4 regions of the Actinoallomurus sp. NPDC052308 genome follow, and region 3 is predicted to be linked to each of the others. Evidence: riboswitches for the same ligand, from Rfam matches in the RefSeq annotation. Region 3 holds a riboswitch; each other region holds the start of a gene.
The links. Region 3 has a riboswitch for cyclic di-AMP ahead of AB0L00_RS34265 (NlpC/P60 family protein). Riboswitches for the same ligand answer to the same signal wherever they lie in the genome.
Positions count from the first base shown of each region.

Region 1: it holds a riboswitch for cyclic di-AMP, as region 3 does, so the genes downstream of both, AB0L00_RS13685 (CHAP domain-containing protein) here and AB0L00_RS34265 (NlpC/P60 family protein) in region 3, are expected to answer to the same signal.
Region 2: it holds a riboswitch for cyclic di-AMP, as region 3 does, so the genes downstream of both, AB0L00_RS04885 (NlpC/P60 family protein) here and AB0L00_RS34265 (NlpC/P60 family protein) in region 3, are expected to answer to the same signal.
Region 4: it holds a riboswitch for cyclic di-AMP, as region 3 does, so the genes downstream of both, AB0L00_RS14530 (NlpC/P60 family protein) here and AB0L00_RS34265 (NlpC/P60 family protein) in region 3, are expected to answer to the same signal.

Region 1 is NZ_JBFAUM010000003.1:502,280-505,688, reverse strand. It holds gene AB0L00_RS13690 (sirohydrochlorin chelatase) at 1-346, shown strand, start outside; cyclic di-AMP (ydaO/yuaA leader) riboswitch at 872-1,018, shown strand; cyclic di-AMP (ydaO/yuaA leader) riboswitch at 1,126-1,267, shown strand; gene AB0L00_RS13685 (CHAP domain-containing protein) at 1,280-2,032, shown strand; gene AB0L00_RS13680 (hypothetical protein) at 2,181-2,777, shown strand; gene AB0L00_RS13675 (TetR/AcrR family transcriptional regulator) at 2,898-3,409, shown strand, end outside.
Region 2 is NZ_JBFAUM010000001.1:968,163-971,571, forward strand. It holds gene AB0L00_RS04880 (multicopper oxidase domain-containing protein) at 1-112, opposite strand, end outside; gene AB0L00_RS04885 (NlpC/P60 family protein) at 572-1,591, opposite strand; cyclic di-AMP (ydaO/yuaA leader) riboswitch at 1,597-1,732, opposite strand; gene AB0L00_RS04890 (M56 family metallopeptidase) at 2,071-3,003, opposite strand; gene AB0L00_RS04895 (BlaI/MecI/CopY family transcriptional regulator) at 3,000-3,409, opposite strand, start outside.
Region 3 is NZ_JBFAUM010000021.1:92,800-96,208, forward strand. It holds gene AB0L00_RS34260 (NlpC/P60 family protein) at 1-691, opposite strand, end outside; gene AB0L00_RS34265 (NlpC/P60 family protein) at 704-1,714, opposite strand; cyclic di-AMP (ydaO/yuaA leader) riboswitch at 1,773-1,904, opposite strand; gene AB0L00_RS34270 (hypothetical protein) at 2,091-2,282, opposite strand; gene AB0L00_RS34275 (NYN domain-containing protein) at 2,379-3,409, opposite strand, start outside.
Region 4 is NZ_JBFAUM010000003.1:685,434-688,842, reverse strand. It holds cyclic di-AMP (ydaO/yuaA leader) riboswitch at 294-441, shown strand; gene AB0L00_RS14535 (CHAP domain-containing protein) at 442-1,461, shown strand; cyclic di-AMP (ydaO/yuaA leader) riboswitch at 1,699-1,872, shown strand; gene AB0L00_RS14530 (NlpC/P60 family protein) at 1,878-2,903, shown strand; gene AB0L00_RS14525 (class II 3-deoxy-7-phosphoheptulonate synthase) at 2,925-3,409, opposite strand, start outside.

The DNA of each region.
Region 1 (3,409 bases), on a different contig from region 3:
CGCCGCGGCCGGCTCCAGCGATCCGGCCGCGAACGCGACGATCGGCCGGATGGCGCGCGACTGGGGCGGCTGGCGCGCCGTCGTCCCCGCGTACGCCTCCGCGGCCCGTCCCACGCCCCCCGAGGCCGTACGCGCGCTGTACGCCGCGGGGGCGCGGCGTGTGGTGGTGGCGTCGTACTTCCTGGCCCCGGGCTTCTTCGCGGACAAGGTGCGGGACGAGTCCCTGGCGGCGGGCGCCGTGGCCGTCTCACCGGCTCTGGGCGCCGCTCCGGAGCTGGCGGAGATCGCCGTGCAGCGCTATCGCGAGGCCCTCGTCCGGGCCGACCTCGTCGCGGCCGCGGGCTGAGCGACCTTCCTCCGGCCGGCCGGACCCCCGCACCGGGCCTCTCCTCCGGCCGCCCGGACCCCGCGCCGGGCCTCTCCGCGGCCGCCGGAACACCGGGCCCGGCGTCTCCTCCCGCCGCCCGGGACGCCGGGCTGAGCGATCTTCTTCGACTGGCCGCGACGCCCTATGCCGTAAGGCTTTTCGGCCCGTCCGCAATTATGATCATTTCCAGGGTTCGTGATTCTTTTTCCTTATCCGGAAATTGATCACGGCAGGCCATGGCGCAATAACGATCACTTATTCCAATGGATCATGTGAGCCATGTCGCAAACCTGGGGTATTTGGCCCGTCGGTATTTGTCTGCTATGTTCGCCTAAGTCCGGCGGACGCCCCCCATGCGCCTCCCGGACGCCCGCCGGTGACGGCCGGCCCACCAGCGCGAACGGCGCGGCGCGAAGAAGCGTGTGAGGGCCTCCGTGAAGACCGGACGGTTCATATCCAATATCACGCCACTCCCGTGGAGAACCCTTTGATCCATATGGAGCGGGAGCGGCAACGTCGAGTCCGTGAAGATCACGGAGCCGGGGACCCACAAGAAGTCCCGGGGTGAATCGGTACACCTGTCGTGCCGTAGGGCGACTTCCACGCCCGAACCCGTCAGCTAACCCGGTAGGCGGCTGGAAGTAAGGAGCTTAAGAACCTCGTCCGCGAGTCCTCCCTGACCTGAATATCCGGTCGTTCGTCCCTCCCCTGGGACCGTACGGCCAGACCCTGTCTCTTTGTTCGTGCCGTCCGCGTAAGCGGGCGACCCGCTGAATCCGCACATCGCGGAACCGGGGACCCACAAGAAGTCCCGGGGTGAATCGGCACGTCTCTCGTGCCGTAGGGCAGCTTCCACGCCCGAACCCGTCAGCTAACCCGGTAAGCGGCATGGAAGCCGAAGGAGTACCCCCCGTGTCCCCTCGACACGCCAAACCCCGCTTTGCACCGAAGAAGTGCCTCACCGGCCTCGTCGCCGGTGCCGTGACCGCCGGCGCGGCGGCGATGGCCGTCGCCACCGCCGCGCCCGCCGTCTCCGCGCAGACCCCCACCGCGTCCCGCTCCGCCGCCCACCAGGCTGGTCAGGTACCCGCACCTGGTACGGGTAAGGCGAAGCACGCCCGCCCGGTGAACGACAACCCGCACATCAAGGTGCACACCGTCGCCGAGCAGAAGGCGAAGAAGCTGCCCACCGCGGCGGACGTCGTGAAGCTCGCCACCTCCCAGGTCGGCACGACCGAGGACGCGACCGGCGGCAGCAAGTTCAACCAGTGGTTCATGACCACCCCGTACGCCAAGGCCGGCGCCGCGCGCGACGGCGGGTCGGTCAACGACTACGCCAACGCCTCCTGGTGCGACATGTTCGTCACCTGGGTCGGCGACCAGCTCGGCGTCAAGGGCATGGGCGGCGACGCGTTCACCCCCTCCCACGCCAAGTGGTTCATCTCGCAGGGCCGCTGGGGCACCACTCCCAAGCCCGGCGCGGTCGTCTTCTTCTCCTGGAACGGCAGCGGCGTCGACAACATCGATCACGTGGGCCTGGTCATCAAGGACAACGGCGACGGAACGATCCAGACCGTCGAGGGCAACACGGACGACGCCGTGAAGGTCCGGACGCGTAACACCTCCACCGTCGTGGGTTACGGCTACCCGGAGTACCCCCAGTAATTCACCCGTCGGCGCGTGCCGTGCCGCCGTCGGCGACGCGGCACGTGCCGCCCCCTTCCCGGGTCGCTCCCCGGATCTCTCCTCACCCTCCCCCGGTACCTCCATGCCCTCATCCCCCTATGCCCCCATGCCCCCCGAAAGGAAAGCGATGATCAGGTTCTCGACCAAGGCCATCGCCGGTATCGCCGCCGGTGTCGCTCTCGCCGGCGGCGGCGTGACCACCGCCCTCGCCTACGGCGGTACCTCGGAGGCGGCGTCGGCGCCGCAGGCGCAGAACGCCCCCGCCCAGGCCGAGAAGCGCGTCGACAGCGCCGCCCAGGACCGGATGCTCGTGGCGGTCAAGAAGGACAAGGACCCCAAGAACGCCAAGAAAGACGCCAAGGCGGCGGCCCTGCCGGGTGGCGTCTCCACCGCCACGTCCTTCTGGGACCCCTCGACGGCGTCGGGCAAACCGATGTCGTACCACACGATCGCCAGCCCGTACTGGCCGCTCGGCACGAAGGTGAAGATCACCTACAACGGCAAGAGCGAGATCGGAGTCGTCGATGACTTCGGCCCTGCGGAGTGGGCGGTCGCCCAGCACAACCCGCCGGCGCTCATCGACCTGTCGGAGAAGATGATGCAGCACCTCACCGGCACCGCCTCGAACTCGATCACCATCAAGTTCCAGGTGCTGGAGCTGGGCAAGGGTGGCGTCTACCGCCACTCCGGCACCGGCTACGACACAGCCACCGGCAAGGCGTAACCCGCTCCCCCTCGCCTGCCGGCCGGACGGCGCGGGATCCCCTCTCGGGATCCCGCGCCGTTGTTCTGTCTCCGGTGACGAGGCTTGCCGGGAAGGAGTGAACTGAGGTTCAATCCTTGTGTGCCGTACCGCCGTACGCCCCGCGTCGAGGCCCGGCTCAGCGCGTCGCGGGAGCGCATCCGCGCCGCCGCGCTGGCCGTCGTGGCCGAGCGGGGCTACGCCGGATGTTCGATCGCCGCCGTCGCCCGGCGGGCGGGGGTGGCGACCGGCAGCGTCTACCGCCACTTCCCGTCGAAGTCCGAGCTGGTCGCCGAGGTGTTCCGGGTGGCCTCACAACGCGAGGTGGACGCGTTCGCGCGCGCCGCGTCGCCGGCGCGGCCGGCGGCCGAGAGCGTCGCGGCGGTGATCGAGACCTTCGCGGGCCGGGCCCTGCGCGCCCCCCGCATGGCGTACGCGCTCCTCGCCGAGCCGGTGGACCCCGCCGTCGACGCCGAGCGGCTGGTCTTCCGCCGGGCGTACGCCGCCGTCCTCGCCGGGCTCATCGGCCGCGGCATCGCCACCGGTGAACTCCCCGACCAGGACGTCGAGGTCAGCGCCGCCGCGCTCGTCGGCGCCATCGGCGAGGCCCTCGT
Region 2 (3,409 bases), on a different contig from region 3:
CCAGTCCCGTGCGCAGCGTCGCGTTACGCACAGGCCAGCGTCCGGCCAACAGGCCAAGAAAGATGGTGCCGCCCGCTGCCAGGCCCAGCGCCAGCTGCGTCGTCAGATTCACGCCTCACCGGTCCTCAAAGAATTAGGTGAGGCGATCCTAAGCAGGAGCGGCGAATCCATCTGATCCGGGGCGTCGCTCAACGAATGTGACCCTTCTGGAGCGGCAAGGATTCCACCCTGCTGCCCGGAGAGTGGCGAGGCTCAAGGGCATCGGCCCACGACGTTGGCGGCGCTGAGTTACGGCAGGGGTCGAGGTCGGACGCCAAGGGGCCGGTACGGATGCGAGCCGAAGCCGCCGAGCCCGGGAGCATTGGTGCAGCCCGCCTAGCGCGAGCTCTTCGACCCGGGAATGACTGCGCAGACGAAGATGACGACCCCGATGATCGCACCACCCCAGTCGAGTCCGACGATGCCGAACGTCCAGGCGGTCACCAGAGCGGGGAGGAGGCCGAGTCCCTTCCGAAGACGCGTCGGCTTCCGGTGTGCTCCTGCCATATGCAAAACCGGAGGGTGCGAGCCCCTACGGACGGCTGGCACCTTCGTAGTGGGCGACCCAGTAGGGGTTCGACAGGCTGACGATCTTGATGTAGTCGCCGGTCTTCGGGGCGTGGATGAAGTTGCCGCCGCCGACGTAAATGCCTTCGTGACCCATGCCGAGGAAGTACACGAGGTCGCCGGGCTGCAGGTCGGCCCTTGCCACGTGCCGGGTCGCGTTGTACTGGTCGGGGACGACGCGAGGGAGGTTAACGCCGGCGGCGCGCCAGGCCATCATCGTCAACCCGGAGCAGTCATAGCCCTTCGGCCCGGTGCCGCCCCAGATGTAGGGCTTGCCGAGCTGGGCGTAGGCGTACTCCACCGCCTTGCGCGCCGGGCCCGAGGCGGGTCCGTTGTACGTGCCGCCCGGACCGTGTGAACTGGTGGGTTCGCCGGCCTTGCGCAACAGACTCTTCTGCTTGGCGATGGCCTTCTCGACGATGGACCTGCGCTTCTTGAGCTCGGCGGCCTTCTGCGACACGGCCTGATACGCCGATTGCGCCTCGGCGTGTTCGCGCCGCAGGCGCTGGGTGGAGGCCAGGAACGCCGCGAGCTCCTGGCCGCGGTTGTTCGACAGCTGAGTGAACACCGACATCTGGTTCAACGCCGCGTCGGGATTCTTGGATGCGAGCAGGGTAGCGGCGCTCGAGTCCAGGGTTCCGCTCTTGTACGCATCGAAGGCGATCTGCGCGACCCGGGAGTGCAGCCTCTCGTAGACGCGCTGCTCGCCCTTCATCTGGCCATTGAGCGCACTCAGTTTCTTCTTCGCCGCGTCCAGCTCTGTCTTGACCTTGTTGTACTGATCAACGAGCTTGTCGACCCGGCCGTTGAGCTTCTCCAGCTCCTTCTTCGCTGCTGCGGCCGACGGTTTCGGGCTCGCCTCGGCCGGCACCGCCGTGAGAGCCAGGGCGGTCGTCACCGAGAGGGTCGCGCACAGCCGAAGCGATCGACGCCACCGTGGATGCCCTACGGCGTACGCGTTGGTGACCGGGCGGAAGAACGCCACGTGAGAACTCCTCTCCTTGGCCGCCTACCGGGTTAGCTGTCGGGCTCGGGCCGGAGTAGCCCTACGGACGCTGTACGGTCCGGATTCGCCCCGGAAGTCTCGGGTCCCCGGTTCCCTGTCGGGATTCGGCGGTCGGCCGTGCCTCGTGTGAAGCAGGGGGCGGCCGATCTCTGACGGAGTGTAGGAGGTTTGACCGATCTTCTGCTACCTGACGAGGTGATTCGGTAAGCGCTAAGACCGACGTGGCCGCCTAGATGTTGAAGCTCTCGCGTGATGACGACGGCGAACTCCGTGGTTGACGAGGAATTCCTGCCTTCGCTTCGACGCGAACGTCGGCCCGAGCTCCTCGGCGAGCTGCCGTAGTCTCCTAAGATTCGTCGGAGGTAGCGGCTTCCTATGCCGAAGGTGTCACCTTCGCGGACCGTGTCGGTGTCGTCCGTGCGACCGTCGCCGCGAGCGGCGTCGTCTTGGTGTCCCGATCAGCAGAACAGCGGGAGCGAGGCCAGCCAGCCTGCTGAGATCAGGGTCGGGAGCGCTACCGAGCTCATCGCCGTGACCCATGTAAGGCGCCGCAGACGAGCCTCGTCGACGACGAGAGGCGGCGTCTCCAGCCGGGCAAGGCGCCGATCGAGTTCCGACCTGTCGCCGCTGTGGGCGGCCAGCCCACCGAGGGGGCTCGGTGCGATGGTCAGTTTCCGAAGAGCCATTGCGACGGTACGGCGACCGCACTGTCGGGCGGCGACGTCGTCCGCGGTCATCTCCAGCAGGAGAGGAAGGCAACGGCGCGCGTGGCGGAAGGTCGGCAGCCAGAACAGCGCCGCCGCCAGTGCGTCGACAGCCGTGAGGAAGAGGTGATGGCGGTAGCGGAGGTGCGCCCGTTCGTGGGCCAGGACCGCCTCGAGTTGAACGTCGTCCAGTTGGTCGAGAGCACCGCTGCTCACCACGATCGGACGTTTGCGCGATGGCACGCAGTACGCGACCGGCACCGGGTGATCGAGGACGCAGACATCGTCGATGTCACCGGGGAGCCGTACGACGAACTGCAGCGCCTCCTGGTGACGACGGCGCTGGGCGACGGTGCGCCGATACCTGTTGACGGTCACGCAGGTGGCGAGGACGGCGCTGACGAGAAGGGCCACGTTCAAGGCGTACGCCGCGGGTCCACCGGATCCGTCGTGATGGTGCCAGCAATTGGCAGCCCATTCCGCCGCCCTGTGCACCAGGCCATGTTGGCCGGTGGACACGAGCACGACGACACCGACCAGTGCGGCGAGTGCGCCCGCCAGGGCACCCAACCACGCGAGGGCGGCGATACGGGGGATGCGCTGGCACCAGGCGCTCCGGCTCAGCAACGGGCCCGCGCCGAGGGCGAGGGCGACCGTTACCACTCCAAGACCGACGAGCGGGCTCACAGACGTGGTTCCGTCGGCGCCGAACGCTGCGCGAGCTCCACGAGGAGCCGGTGAGCGTCCTGTGGGTCGATGGTCTCCGCGAACCGGGCCAGGACCGGACCGCGGTCGGTGGTGCCGGCCAGCGCCTCGGCCATCACCTGCGCGACGTGATCCTCACGGCTGCGCGTCGGAGCGTACCGCCAGGCGTTACGGTCGGCCGTCCGTACGAGGAACCCCTTCTGGACAAGGCGGTCGGCGACGGTCTGCACCGTCGTGTACGCCGATCGTTTCGCCGATCCGGCGTTCACCTTCTCCATCAGCTCACGGATGAGCAGCGGCTCCCGGGCATCCCACAGCGCCTCCATGATTGCTCGCTCAAGCGGCCCTGCGATCGCCACCTGTCCGTCTCCCTTCCTGAGCCAGCACC
Region 3 (3,409 bases):
GCTTGCCGAGCTGGGCGCAGGCGAACTGCAGCACGATCTCCGCCTTGCCCGAGGCGAGGACCGAGCAGTTCTCCTTGGAACTGCCCGGATCGATGCCGGCGCCGAGCTTGCGGACCAGCTTGAGCTGCCGCTGGATGGCCGCGTTGGCCTGCTTGCGCTGCGCCTCGAGCTGGTTCTTCTTGGCCGTGAGCTGCTGGGCGGCCTGGACGCGCAGCGCCTGCTCACGCTCCAGCCGCTGCGCGGAGGCGAGGTACTGCTGGAACTCCGCCGACCGGTTGTGCGCGATCTGGTTGAACGCCGACATCTGCGAGAGCACGGCGTCCGGGTCCTTGGAGCTCACCAGCTCGGGGATCGAGCCGTTGTCCCCGGTCTTGTAGGCGTCGACGGCGAGCTGCGCGACCCGCAGCCGCAGCTGCTGGAAGGTCTTGCGCTCGGCCTGCACCGACTTGCTCAGCGCGTTGACCCGGCTCTGGGCCGCCTTCCAGTCCGCCTTGGTCTGGTTGTACTGGTTGCTCAGTTGGTCGACCTTGTCGTTCAGCTGCGCGAGCTCCTTCTTCGCCGCGCTCAGCGAAGAGCCGGGGTCCGCGTGCGCGGGAACCACCGGCAGGGTGAGCCCCGCGACGGCGACGAACCCGACGGTCGTCAGGAACCGGCGGCCGGTCCTGGGCATGATCGTACGCTCCTTGGCCATGATGATCCGTTCCTAGAGCGCGCCCGCGCCGACGTAATGCGAGCTGTACCAGGGGTTGCTCAGGCTGTCGATCTTGACGTACGAGCCCGTGTGCGGCGAGTGGATGAACTTGCCGCCGCCCACGTAGATGCCGACGTGCCCGAGGTTGTCGAAGAAGACCAGGTCCCCTGGGGACAGGGCGGACTGGGGAGTGACCCTGCTGGTGGCGTCGTACTGGTCCGGGACGACGCGGGGAATGGTCCTGCCCGCCGCCGCGTAGGCCTTCATCGTGAAGCCGGAGCAGTCGTACCGCGGGCCGGTGCCGCCGTAGAGGTACGGCGTGCCGCACTTGCTGTAGGCCCACTCGAGCACGGTCCGCGCCTTGCCGGTCGCCGAGCCCTGGTAGCCGCCGCCGCAGTTGCTCGCCACGGGACCGGTGTCACCGCCGCCACCGGAGTCCGCCGCCGGGCCCAGCTTCTTGACCAGGGCCTTCTGCTGCTCGACCGACTTCTCGATGCTCTTCTTCTTGGCGAGGAGGGCGTTCTTCTTCTGCACCAGGTCGGTGGTGCCCTGCTCGGCCTGCGCCTGCTGCCGCTGCAGCAACTGGGCGGCGTTGAGGAACTGGGTGAGCTCGGTGGAGCGGTTCTTGGACACCTGCGCGAAGGCCGACATCTGGTCGAGCACCGTCTGCGGGTCCTTGGCCGAGACCAGGGCGGGGATGTCGGCGCCGTTCGAGCCGTTCTTGTACGCGGACGCGGCCATCTGCGCGACGCGGACGCGGAGCTCGGCCCACGACTGGCGCTGCTGCTTGACCGAGGCCTTGAGCGCCTTCAGCTTCTTGTCGGCCGCCGCCCACTGCTCTTTGGCCTTGTTGTAGTCGTTGTCCAGGTGGTCGACCTGGGAGTTCAGCTTGGCCAGCTTGGCCTTCGCCTGGCTCAGCGTCTCCTTGGGCTTCGCCTCGGCCGTACCGGCCGGCAGAGCCAGCGCCGCCGAGGCGGCGACGCACAGGGTGGCCAACGTGCGACCGCGGATCCAACCGCTCATCGGCCGTCCGACGGCCGAACCGTCGGCACTGCGCTCTGTTGCCACGATTTGCGGCACGCCCCTCTCCCACTGTCCGCCTACCGGGTTAGCTGACGGATTCGGGCGTGGAAGTCGCCCTACGGAGCGCACAGCACTCCGATTCACCCCTGAAACCTGGTTCCCCGGCTCGTCGTGCCGGTGAGGATCCTACGGCCCGGAGCCCGGGCGTCCTCACCGAACGTGACGACTCGGCGGAAGCCGTCGCCGTCGCCTGGGGGGCGACGAACCAGCGACCGGCTCAGCGCGTGAGACTAGTCAAGTCTCACGCTGGTAACAACCGCTTCTCCGGGAATTCGAGCAATTCACGTCATTTGAGCAACAGGGCGCGCGCGGATGGTCACGATGCGCGGTCGATGGAGATCGTCATTCGCAGGGGCGGGATCAGCCCCTCCGCGGCGAGAATGCCCAGCGCGCGGCGCTCGAGCGGATCAAGGTCCAGGCCGGGCTCGGGGATGGCGGGCATCATGGTGACGACGCAGTCGGCACAGCCGACGTTGCGTAGCTCACACTTGTCGCAGTCGATGAGCACGAATTCCTCCTCGTGTCGTCGTCATTGCCAGACGTTACGAGGACCCACCGACAATTCCCCGCGCAATATCGCGCGGGCCAGGGCGGGAACGGACGGTCAGGTGCGGCCGAGACGGCGGAGGAGGAGCGACGACGGCGCCGGCCGGGCGTCGGCCCGCCTGGCCGAGTCGCAGACCTCCTGATCGGAGGAGATGACCACCACGGCGCGCCCGCTCGGCTCGGCGCGGACCAGGTGGCCGATCAGCTCGTCGGCCGTCTGACCGGGCTCGCTGAACAGCACGCGCACACCGCGCGGCGCCTGCACGGCGACGGGGGCGTTCAGCTCCGCGCCGTCGAAGACCACCGTCACCTCCGCCTTGGTCTGCGCGTGCAGCACGCCCAGGCCCGAGACGAGGCGGGACCGCTGGTCGGCGAGCGGCAGGTCGCCGTACCCGGTCTTGGTGACGTTGTAGCCGTCGACGATGAGGTGGACCTGCGGAAGGGTGAGCAACTGGTCCAGGAGCGCCGGGTCGCTGTCGGCCAGCGCCCGTCCGGGCAGCGTGCGGTGCCCGGGGCGACTGGGTGTGATGCCGCCGACGCTGTCGGCCGGCCGGGTGATGCCGGTCGGCAGCGCGATCTCGTCGCGGAGCCCCTTGGCAGCGTCGGTGAGGGCGTCGAGGAGGACGCGCAGCCGGGCCTCGTCGACGTTGCGGCCCTCGCGGGCGGCGCGCCGGGCGCTCTCGGCGGCGGCCTCGGCGTGTGACAGGCGGCTGCGCAGCCGGCGCAGCTCCGCCTCGGCGCCGGCCGCCGCGACGGAGGACGCGGCGCGCTCCTCCCCCAGCCTTCGGTCGAGCTCCTCCGCCCGCGCGTGCTCCCGCTTCGCCTTGCCCCGCGCCTCGTGCAGCCGCTTGCGCAGCTCGGCGTTCTCGGTGCGCAGCTCACGCAGCTCGGCGCGGAGCTTCTCGGTCTCCTCCGACCGGGTGGCCTTCACCGCGGCGATCTGATCCCGGAGCTCGGCGACCTGGCGCATGACCTTGGCGTCCTCGGCGGCCGCCGCCGACCGCTCCAGGTCCCGGCGCGCGGTCTCGATCCGCTCGGCCCAGTCCGGCGGGCGCAGCAGGTACGCGAGGGCGGCCACGGTCACCGGGT
Region 4 (3,409 bases), on a different contig from region 3:
CGACGCGCCGCCGCCCGGACCTCGGCTGAGGAGAGCCCGACCCGAGTGCCGTGTTCGTCACTTTTTCCTGGTGGCGGGCGCGACACTCGCCTTTCCCGCCCGTCCCCCCTTTCCGGCTTCGCCGCACGTGAGAGTGCCTTTTCGGACGTTACCCGGCTGGACGCACCCACGCCCGGCTACGCTCGGTGAGCGAGCGATGCCAGACTTTCGTTTCCGAACGCGTTGCCGTTGTTGCGAGAGTTCGGCTAGATTGCGCCGAGATCGGGCTGTGACCAACCTCCAACCAGGGGGTTGCAGACCGACCGCCGAGTCCCGGCGACGCAACCAGCGTCGTGGGAGCCGGGGACCCATCAGTCCCTCGGGGTGAATCCGTCACGCACGGTAGGGCTACCTCTGGCCCGAACCCGTCAGCTAACCCGGTAGGCGGTAAAAGGGGAGCGAATGGATTCAGTAGGTCAGAAACTGCTAGAGGTCGCCAAGGGCCAGCTCGGCTATCACGAGAAAGCCAGCGGTTACACCAAATTCGGCGACTGGTACAGCAAGCATGTTGACAAGGACCCCGTCTACAAGACGTCGGCCTGGTGCGACATGTTCCTCGCGTGGGCGGCCGACAAGGCCGGCGTCGAGGACTGGACCGGCCAGTTCGCCTATACCCCCGACCATGCCAAGTGGTTCAAGAAGCAGGGCGCCTGGGGCCACAAGGCCGAGCCCGGCGCGATCGTGTTCTTCTCGTGGTCGGGCGGCAAGAGCATCGGCGACATCGAGCACGTCGGCATCGTGGAGCGGGTCGATGGCCACACGCTGCACACCATCGAGGCCAACCACAACAACGCGCTGATGCGCGCCACCCGGGACATCAGCCAGGTGGTCGGGTTCGGCTATCCCTCCAAGGTGAAGGTGAAGGCGGCGCCGGCCGTCGAGCAGACGGCCCAGACCGACCAGAACTACGCCCCGAAGCACGCCGCGCCGCCGCCCGCCGTCAAGGAGATCGGCAAGGACGTCCAGGCGCAGGTCGACGCGCACACCACCGCGGCCCACGACCCGGCCGCCCCATCGTCCCCCCTGCCGGACCAGCAGGCCGCCCTGACCGGGCTGCTCGCCGTCGTGCTGTTCGGGACCGTGGCCCTGGCCGTCGGCAAGTCGAAGGTCAAGGTGCCCGTCTCGGCGCCGAACGTCCGGGTCCGCAAGCGCGGCAAGCACCACCGCACGCCGGTCGAGCTGCCCGCCGAGGTCAGCGTGGCCGACCTGGAGGCGGCCGACGCCAGCACCCAGCTCATGCCGGTCCTGTCCGCCGAGGCCGCCGCGAAGGCCGAGGACCAGGAGTTCTGGGGCAAGATCTCGGAGCTGGAGGAGGACGTCGAGCTGGCGTTCTGGAACACCCTGCACGCCGCGGTGTCGCAGAACGGCTCGATCGAGTCCGAGACGGAGTCGGAGTCGGAGTCGGAGTCCGTCCTGTCCTGAGCCTCGCTCGCCCGAGCCGCGCCGCGCGCGGCATCGTCCGTACGGTCCCCGTCCGCTCCCCTTCCGGAGGCGGGCGGGGATCGCGGTGTCTAGGCGCAAAGGACCAGCCGCCCATCACCCGGAGTGACCATCCTGGGATCCCCCGGGCCATCTCCGCATGTTCTCGTTGGACGCTCCGTCACCATCCGTTAATCTCCAGCGAGTCGTCACCGGCCGAGAGACGGCCGGACCGCCGAATCGCCCGTCGCGCCGTGGCGCGCCGGGGAACCGGGGACCCATTCGCGGAGGCAGGGGGCGTCTCCTCGCCTGCGCATCGGGGTGAATCCGCGTCCGTCGCCGACGGCTCGCGGTAGGGCTCCTTCTCGTCCGAACCCGTCAGCTAACCCGGTAGGCGGCCTGAGGAGAGGAGCACCTGGATGGATCGATTCCGCACCGCGGACACGCACGACCCTCTTCATCCCGGGAAGGGAACGGCCCGCCGTACGGCGGTCGCGACCTTCGCCCTCGTCATCGCCGGACTCACGCCGCCCGCGTCGGCCGCGCCGGCCGACGCGGCCCGGCCAGGCCCGCGCATCGACGCGCTCCGGCAGCAGGCCGGCCAGTTGAGCGACCGGCTCGAGCAGCTCACCGAGCAGTACAACGGCCTCAAGGTGCGCCTGGAGCAGGCCCAGCGCGCGGCCGTCATCGCCGGTCAGACCTCGGCCCGCGCCGCCGAGGCGCTGAAGGCCATGCAGCGCAAGGTCGGCCGGTTCGCCGCCATCCGTTACATGAACGGCACGCACGACGACGCGCCCGCGCTCCTCGCGTCCTCGAACCCGCGCGCGCTGCTGGACCGGGCCACCACCCTGCACTACTTCACCCAGCAGGACGACGGCGAGATCCGGCAGCTCACGCAGGCCATCCAGAACGCCCAGTGGACCGGCCAGGACGCCCGCGACCGCGCCGCGCAGGCGGCCCTCCTCAGGAACCGGCTCGCCGGGCAGCGCGCCACCATCCGCACCGCGCTGGAGAAGGTCCGCAAGCCGCTCCTGCAGGACGCCGTCGAGCGCGCCGGCAAGGGCGAGAAGGTGCCCGCCATCCCCGGCGGCCCCGGCAGGGCGGTCGGCGCCGTACGCGCCGCACTGACCCAGCTCGGCGTCCCCTACGTCTGGGGCGGCGCGACGCCCGGCCAGGGGTTCGACTGCTCGGGCCTGACCATGTGGGCCTACCGGCAGGTCGGCGTCAACCTGCCGCACTACGGCGGCGACCAGTGGAACGCCGGCGTCCACGTCTCCCGGGACCAGCTGGAGCCGGGAGACCTGGTCTTCTTCTACTCCGACATCCACCACATGGGGATGTACATCGGCGACGGGAAGTTCATCCACGCGCCGCACACCGGCGACCACGTCCGGGTCGCCGACCTGTCGACCCGGCCCTTCGCCGGCGCGGTCCGCGTGGTCTGAGGCGACCACGCGGACCGGGGCTCACTTCCCAACGCGGTACATCTCCGCGACCATGAACGCCAGGTCGAGGGCCTGGCCGCGGTTGAGGCGGGGGTCGCAGGCCGTCTCGTACCGCTGGTGCAGGTCGTCGTCGACGATGTCGTGGCCGCCGCCGACGCACTCGGTGACGTCGTCGCCGGTGAACTCGAGGTGCACGCCGCCCGGGTGGGTCCCGAGCGCCCGGTGCACCTCGAAGAAGCCGGCGACCTCGTCGAGCACGTCGTCGAACCGGCGGGTCTTGTACCCGCTCTCCGACTCGAAGGTGTTGCCGTGCATGGGGTCGCAGATCCAGGCGACCTGGGCGCCGCTCGCGGTGACCTTCTCCACCAGGGCGGGAAGGTGCTCGCGGATCCGCTTGGCGCCCATGCGGGTGACGAAGGTGAGGCGGCCGGGCTCACGGTCGGGGTCCAGCCGCTCGATGAGCGCGAGGGCGTCCTCGGCGGTCGTGGTCGGGCCGAGCTTCACCC